Regions from separate parts of the Streptomyces sp. NPDC048171 genome, predicted to be linked through region 2. Evidence: riboswitches for the same ligand, from Rfam matches in the RefSeq annotation. Region 2 holds a riboswitch; the other holds the start of a gene.
What was found. Region 2 has a riboswitch for cyclic di-AMP ahead of ACGF3J_RS14030 (transglycosylase family protein). Riboswitches for the same ligand answer to the same signal wherever they lie in the genome.
Positions count from the first base shown of each region.

Region 1 (3,162 bases), on a different contig from region 2:
CCCCTTCGGCCTGCACGAGCCACCGCACGGGACATGACCGCGGGTTGCGCGATTCCCATTCCCTCGCAATGTACGTCCTGTACATTTTATACGGAGCCAGTGCAGCCGAAGAGGGTTCCGCCACGAGGAGGGGTTCGCCATGACCCGACCGTCCGCCCGCCACGTCCTGCCCGAGTTCACCGAGCGCACGAGTGCCGGAGCCCGTACGTCGGACCCGTACTCGAAGCTGCTGGAGGAGCGGATCGTCCTTCTCGGGACGCCGGTCGACGAGACCTCCGCGAACGACGTGATGGCGCAGTTCATGCACCTGGAGCACCAGGCCCCGGACCGGGACATCGCCCTCTGCATCAACTCCTCCGGCGGCTCGTTCACGGCCATGACGGCGATCTACGACACGATGCGCTACGTCGCCTGCGACGTGGAGACGACCTGTCTCGGACAGGCCGGCGCGTCCGCCGCGCTGCTGCTGGCGGCGGGCACGCCGGGCAAGCGCGCGATGCTGCCCGGGGCGCGGGTGGTGCTCCGTCAGCCCTCGCTCACCGAGCCGATGGAGGGGCAGGCGAGCGACCTGGCCATCCGGGCCGGGGAGTTGACCCGGATCCGCGCCCGTCTGGAGGAGATCCTCGTACGGCACACGGGCCGCACTCCGGCGCAGGTGACCGAAGACCTCGAGCGGGACACCGTCCTGGACGCCCAACAGGCCCTGGAGTACGGGCTGGTGGACCGGATCGTGGCCGACCGCTCGGCCGTGCCCGGCACACCCCGCACCCGGTGAACGGCCGATGCTGCCACCGGAACTGCCGCCCCTGCCCGCCCTGACCCGCGCCGAGGCCGAGCTGATCGACCGCTACCTGGACGTCGTCGACCTGCTCGGGCGCATCAACCCCGCGCGGGACGGCGACACCTACCGGGGACTGCGGGCCGCCCAGGCGCTGGTGGGGAAGGCCGCGGCCCTGCGCGACGCGCTGGAGCTGATGCACGCGCGGGGTGAGACGGAACTGCACGCGCCCACCCTCGCCCGGGCCCTGCGGGTACTGGACGGCGAGCGGCGGACGGGACGCCTCAGTCTTCCGCCGTGTTCCGAGAGTTGAGTGGACGGGGTTCGAAACGGACCAAAAGACGTACCTCCTTTCGGCGTAGGAACACACCCGGTTGACGACCGGTCCGGGTTGCGCGGCCGCCCTCTCCCGACGTCTGCGCCCACCGCTGCGCCGCTGGTCCCGGGGTCGTCGCCGCCTACGGCCCCGGCTCGAACACAGGCGTGTCCACCCGAACGGGTGGGTGGTGAGTAACAACACAAAAGGCACGTTCCGTTGGGAATTCCCCCTCCGGCGAGACAAGATCCGTGACTGACGACAAGCCCCCGCCGCAGCGGCGGGGCGGTCCGGGCGGACGCCGAATCCTGCCGCCGTCCGGACGACCGGTCGCGAGGGAAGTGGATCGGCAGGAGTGGAGGACCCGAGCACGACGGGTCGCAGGAGCGGACGCCTCCGTGGGAGAGGCGCCGGACCGAGCAGCCCTTGGGGTGAAGCCGCACTCGTGCGGCCGGGCAACTTCGCCAGCCCGAATCCGACAGGTCATCCTTCACAGGCGGCTGACGAAGGGTTGCGCATGTTCGCGCTCAATCGTGTCCCGTCCCTGATGGCTCGTGCCGGTACGGCCTCGGCCCTCACTCTCGCCGCTGTCGGCGGCTCCGTCGTGGTCCCCGGTTTCTCCTCGGAGGCGGCCGCGGCGGCTCATGCGACGAAGGCCCTCAAGATCGCGGCCTCCAAGAAGGGCTCCCCCTACAGGTGGGGCGCCGTCGGGCCCCGCAGGTTCGACTGCTCCGGCCTGACGCTGTACTCGTTCAAGAAGGCCGGCAAGAAGCTGCCGCGCACCGCTGCCCAGCAGTACAACAAGACCCGCCACGTCTCGGCCAAGAAGCGCAAGGCGGGAGACCTGGTCTTCTTCCACTCGGGCCGCAGCGTCTACCACGTCGGTATCTACGCCGGGAAGGGCAAGCTCTGGCACGCCCCGAAGACCGGGGACGTGGTGCGCCTGCAGAAGATCTGGACCGGGAGCGTCTCCTACGGGCGGGTCAAGTAGCCCCTGAGGGGCGAGCGCCCCTTGATCGAGTGACCCGGGGTCAGACAGCCCGGGGGCGAGTAGCTCTCCCGAAGGGGATGACGGCGTTCTGCCCCGCCGTCACCCCCTCGGCGGCGGCCGGGGGGCGGGGGGCGGTCCAGGGCAGTTCGATGGAGACGGTCTTGCCGCCCTCCCGCGTGGGGCGGACCCGCAGCTTGCCGCCGCATTCGGCGGTCAGCCAGCGGATGATCACCATGCCGCGACCGTTGTCCTGCTGCACGGCGGCGGGCAGGCGCTTGGGGAAGCGCGGATGGCTGTCGGTGACGCCGATGCGCAGCCGCTCGTCACGGTCGAGGACGAGATCCACCGTGAAGGTGGGCGACTGCCCGAGCGTGTGCTGGACCGCGTTGGTCGCCAGTTCGGAGACGATGAGCCGGACCGTGTCGGACATCTCCGCGTCCGACGGCAGGCCCCACTCCACCAGCGTGCCGGCCACATAGGTGCGCGCGGCGGCCACCGAAGCGGGATCGCTCGGCAGAGTGACGGATGCTTCCAGGTGATCGGCCATGGCGACGTCGTCCCTTTCTCACGGGACCGTGGTCCGACACGAAGCGGGCGGTTCGAGTACGGTCCCGGACTGGTGCTTCGCCGCCAGACTGCCATCACCCGGCCCGTGAAGGACGGCGATCCACCAAGATATGCATATATCTGTCGCTCGAAGCGGTGAACTCTGCGACGGCAGAGCGGATTTGGGCGGCCCATAAGGAGTAAGGGAGTGGCCCATGCAGCACGGTCCGGTGGTGCGCCGCAGGAAGCTGGGCGCGGAACTGCGCGCCCTGCGCACGACGGCGGGCATCACCAGCGGGGAGGCGGCCCGCCTGGTGGGCTGGCACCAGTCGAAGGTCAGCCGCATCGAGACCGGGACGAGCGGGGCGAAACCGGCCGACGTGCGGTTACTGCTCGACGCCTACGGCGTGGACGACGACCAGCTGCGCGGGCTGCTGGTGATGCTGGCGCGCTCCGACGACGCGGGCGGCCGGCACCACTGGTGGCACGCCTACCGCGGGGTGCTGCCGCCCACCTACCGCGACTTCATCA
Region 1 is NZ_JBIDAU010000009.1:309,270-312,431, forward strand. It holds gene ACGF3J_RS26355 (VOC family protein) at 1-37, shown strand, start outside; gene ACGF3J_RS26360 (ATP-dependent Clp protease proteolytic subunit) at 140-775, shown strand; gene ACGF3J_RS26365 (hypothetical protein) at 783-1,091, shown strand; cyclic di-AMP (ydaO/yuaA leader) riboswitch at 1,461-1,608, shown strand; gene ACGF3J_RS26370 (C40 family peptidase) at 1,612-2,085, shown strand; gene ACGF3J_RS26375 (ATP-binding protein) at 2,126-2,632, opposite strand; gene ACGF3J_RS26380 (helix-turn-helix transcriptional regulator) at 2,847-3,162, shown strand, end outside.
Region 1: it holds a riboswitch for cyclic di-AMP, as region 2 does, so the genes downstream of both, ACGF3J_RS26370 (C40 family peptidase) here and ACGF3J_RS14030 (transglycosylase family protein) in region 2, are expected to answer to the same signal.

Region 2 (3,162 bases):
TGACAAGCGATCATCTGCCTATACGTTCACGAATCAGTGTGGCGACGAGCATCATCCGCCGCACGGTCCCCGTCGTCTGTGAAAGGTCGTCGCATGCTCTCCGGGAACGGTCGTCACCGCCGCCCCCGCCAGGCTCCCGCACTGGTCGTCGCCGCCGGAGTGACCGGCTCCGCCATCGCCATCCCGCTGCTCGGCGCCACCGGCGCCCACGCGGCCGGGGCGAACTGGGACCAGATCGCCGAGTGCGAGACCGGCGGCGCCTGGAGCCAGAACGCCGGCAACGGCTACTACGGCGGCCTCCAGCTCCCCCAGGAGGCGTGGGAGCGGTACGGCGGCCTGGAGTACGCGGCCAGCGCCGACCAGGCCAGTCGCTCCCAGCAGATAAGAATCGCCGAGAAGCTGTACGCGGACCAGGGCATCGCCGCCTGGCCGACCTGCGGACTGCTCGCGGGTCTGGGCAACCCCCCGGGCGCCACCGCGCCGACCGGTGACGGCGCGTCGGAGGGTTCGCAGGCCCCGAAGACGTCGGACACCCCCGACCCCGCCGGGTCCAAGACGCCCGAGCCGACGGGTTCGCCCAAGGCGTCGGACTCGCCCGAGTCGTCCGAATCATCCGAGTCGTCCGACGCGTCGTCGCCGTCGGGTTCGGAGAAGGAGACCGAGCCCACACCCGGCGCGTCCGCTTCGTCCCCTTCGTCTTCTCCGTCCTCCGGGTCGGAGTCCCCTGACGACTCGTCCGACGGCAAGAAGCAATCCGCCAAGACGGGCACATCGTCCGAAAGCGACCGCCGCGCCACCGCCGATCCGGAGGCCGCCGACCGCTCGTCCGGCTCCGGCAAGCACCGCGGCGACAGCGCGGACGAGGGCGGGCGCTGGAAGGGGCTCACCGACAGCACCTCGGGCCGGCACGCCTCGCGTGACGGAGGGTCGGGGGACGCCGGTGACGACTCGTACATCGTCCGCTCCGGCGACAGTCTCTGGGCCATCGCCGACTCCCTTGGCGTCGACGGCGGATGGCGTGCGCTCTACTCCGGCAACGAGCGGGTCGTCGGTCAGGACCCCGACCGCATCCTGCCCGGTCAGACGCTCACGGTCACGGGCGAATCGGGCGAAAAGTAGGGGGAGTTCGCGTCATGGTTAGAGACCCTATGTCCGTTTTGGATCTCGTGAGAGATAGGTCTCAGAAGCCGTGATCGTCTTTGAAAATCCGCGGAGCGCGTGTCTACGGTCATGACCGCTCGCCACCGCGGGCCCCGACAGCCGCAACGCCGAATCCTGCCAGCGGCCGTACGGGAACAGTCGTCGCGTAAAAGCGCCGAAGGCAGGAGCGGGGGACCCAAGGTAAGTGCCGCACCGGGCAGTTCTGCCGGAGCGGCTAGGGGTGGAGCCGAGTTCCGCGAGGAACCCGGCCGGGCAACTCAACCGGCCCGAACCCGACAGCTCACCTCGCAGGCGTCGGTGAGGGGATCAACCATGCTGTTTTCCGGCAAGGGCAAGCACCGTCGTCCGTCCAAGGCCACTCGCGTCATCGCCGTCGCCGGCGTGACCGGTGCCGCCGTCGCCGCCCCGCTGATGGCGGCCGGCAACGCCTCCGCCGCCACCACCTCCGAGTGGGACGCCGTCGCCCAGTGCGAGTCCGGTGGCAACTGGTCCATCAACACCGGCAACGGCTACTACGGCGGCCTCCAGTTCTCCGCCTCCACCTGGGCCGGCTACGGCGGTACCCAGTACGCCGCCACCGCCGACCAGGCCAGCAAGGCGCAGCAGATCGAGATCGCCGAGAAGGTGCTCGCGGGCCAGGGCAAGGGTGCCTGGCCGGTCTGCGGCACCGGCCTCTCGAACGCCGCGAACACCGGTGGCGGCTCCGGCGAGAGCCAGGACAGCGGCTCCACCGCCGACCGCTCCACCGAGCAGAAGGCGTCCCGCTCCGACGAGCGCCCGGCCGCCGAGCCGAAGGCCGAGAAGAAGGCCGAGAAGAAGACGGTCACCACCCCCACCGGCAAGAAGGTCGAGAAGGGTGACGGCGAGTACAAGGTCGTCAAGGGTGACACCCTCAGCTCCATCGCCCAGGAGCACGAGGTCAAGGGCGGCTGGGAGAAGCTGTTCAAGCTGAACGACGACATCGTCGACGAGGCCGACCTGATCTTCCCGGGTCAGCAGCTGCACCTGAAGTAAGCGGCGCCTGCCGCGACTCCCGCCCCGGTGTGTGTTCCCCGTACGCACCGGGGCGGGCCCATTTTCGAAATCCGCTTTGTTCCGTTCGGAAACAATTTACTCTCGGTTCTGTCCAGCGGGTGGGCGATCGGCTGGCCGATCGCCCGGAGCCGGTTAGGCTCGGTCCCGCAGAGCCGACGCGGTCCTGCGGAGCCGCGCGTCACACCGAAGCGTCACATTGAAGAAGGAGATGCTCGTGCCGTCCATCGACGTCGTCGTAGCCCGGGAAATCCTGGACTCCCGAGGCAACCCCACGGTCGAGGTCGAGGTCGGCCTCGACGACGGCAGCACGGGTCGTGCCGCCGTTCCGTCCGGCGCCTCCACCGGTGCCTTCGAGGCCATCGAACTCCGTGACGGCGACCCGGGCCGTTACCTCGGCAAGGGCGTCGAGAAGGCCGTCCTCGCCGTCATCGAGCAGATCGGCCCGGAGCTCGTCGGCTACGACGCCACCGAGCAGCGCCTGATCGACCAGGCGATGTTCGACCTGGACGCCACCGACAACAAGGGCTCGCTCGGCGCCAACGCCATCCTCGGCGTCTCCCTCGCCGTCGCCCACGCCGCCTCCGAGGCCAGCGACCTGCCGCTCTTCCGCTACCTGGGCGGCCCCAACGCGCACCTGCTGCCGGTGCCGATGATGAACATCCTGAACGGCGGCTCGCACGCCGACTCCAACGTGGACATCCAGGAGTTCATGATCGCCCCGATCGGCGCGGAGTCCTTCTCCGAGGCCCTGCGCTGGGGCGCCGAGGTCTACCACACGCTGAAGAAGGTCCTGAAGAGCAAGGGCCTGGCCACCGGCCTCGGCGACGAGGGCGGCTTCGCCCCGAACCTCGGCTCCAACCGCGAGGCCCTCGACCTCATCCTGGAGGCGATCAAGGAGGCCGGCTACACGCCCGGCGAGCAGATCGCCCTCGCGCTCGACGTCGCCGCGTCCGAGTTCTACAAGGA
Region 2 is NZ_JBIDAU010000004.1:526,027-529,188, forward strand. It holds gene ACGF3J_RS14025 (transglycosylase family protein) at 94-1,119, shown strand; cyclic di-AMP (ydaO/yuaA leader) riboswitch at 1,304-1,470, shown strand; gene ACGF3J_RS14030 (transglycosylase family protein) at 1,474-2,175, shown strand; gene eno (phosphopyruvate hydratase) at 2,411-3,162, shown strand, end outside.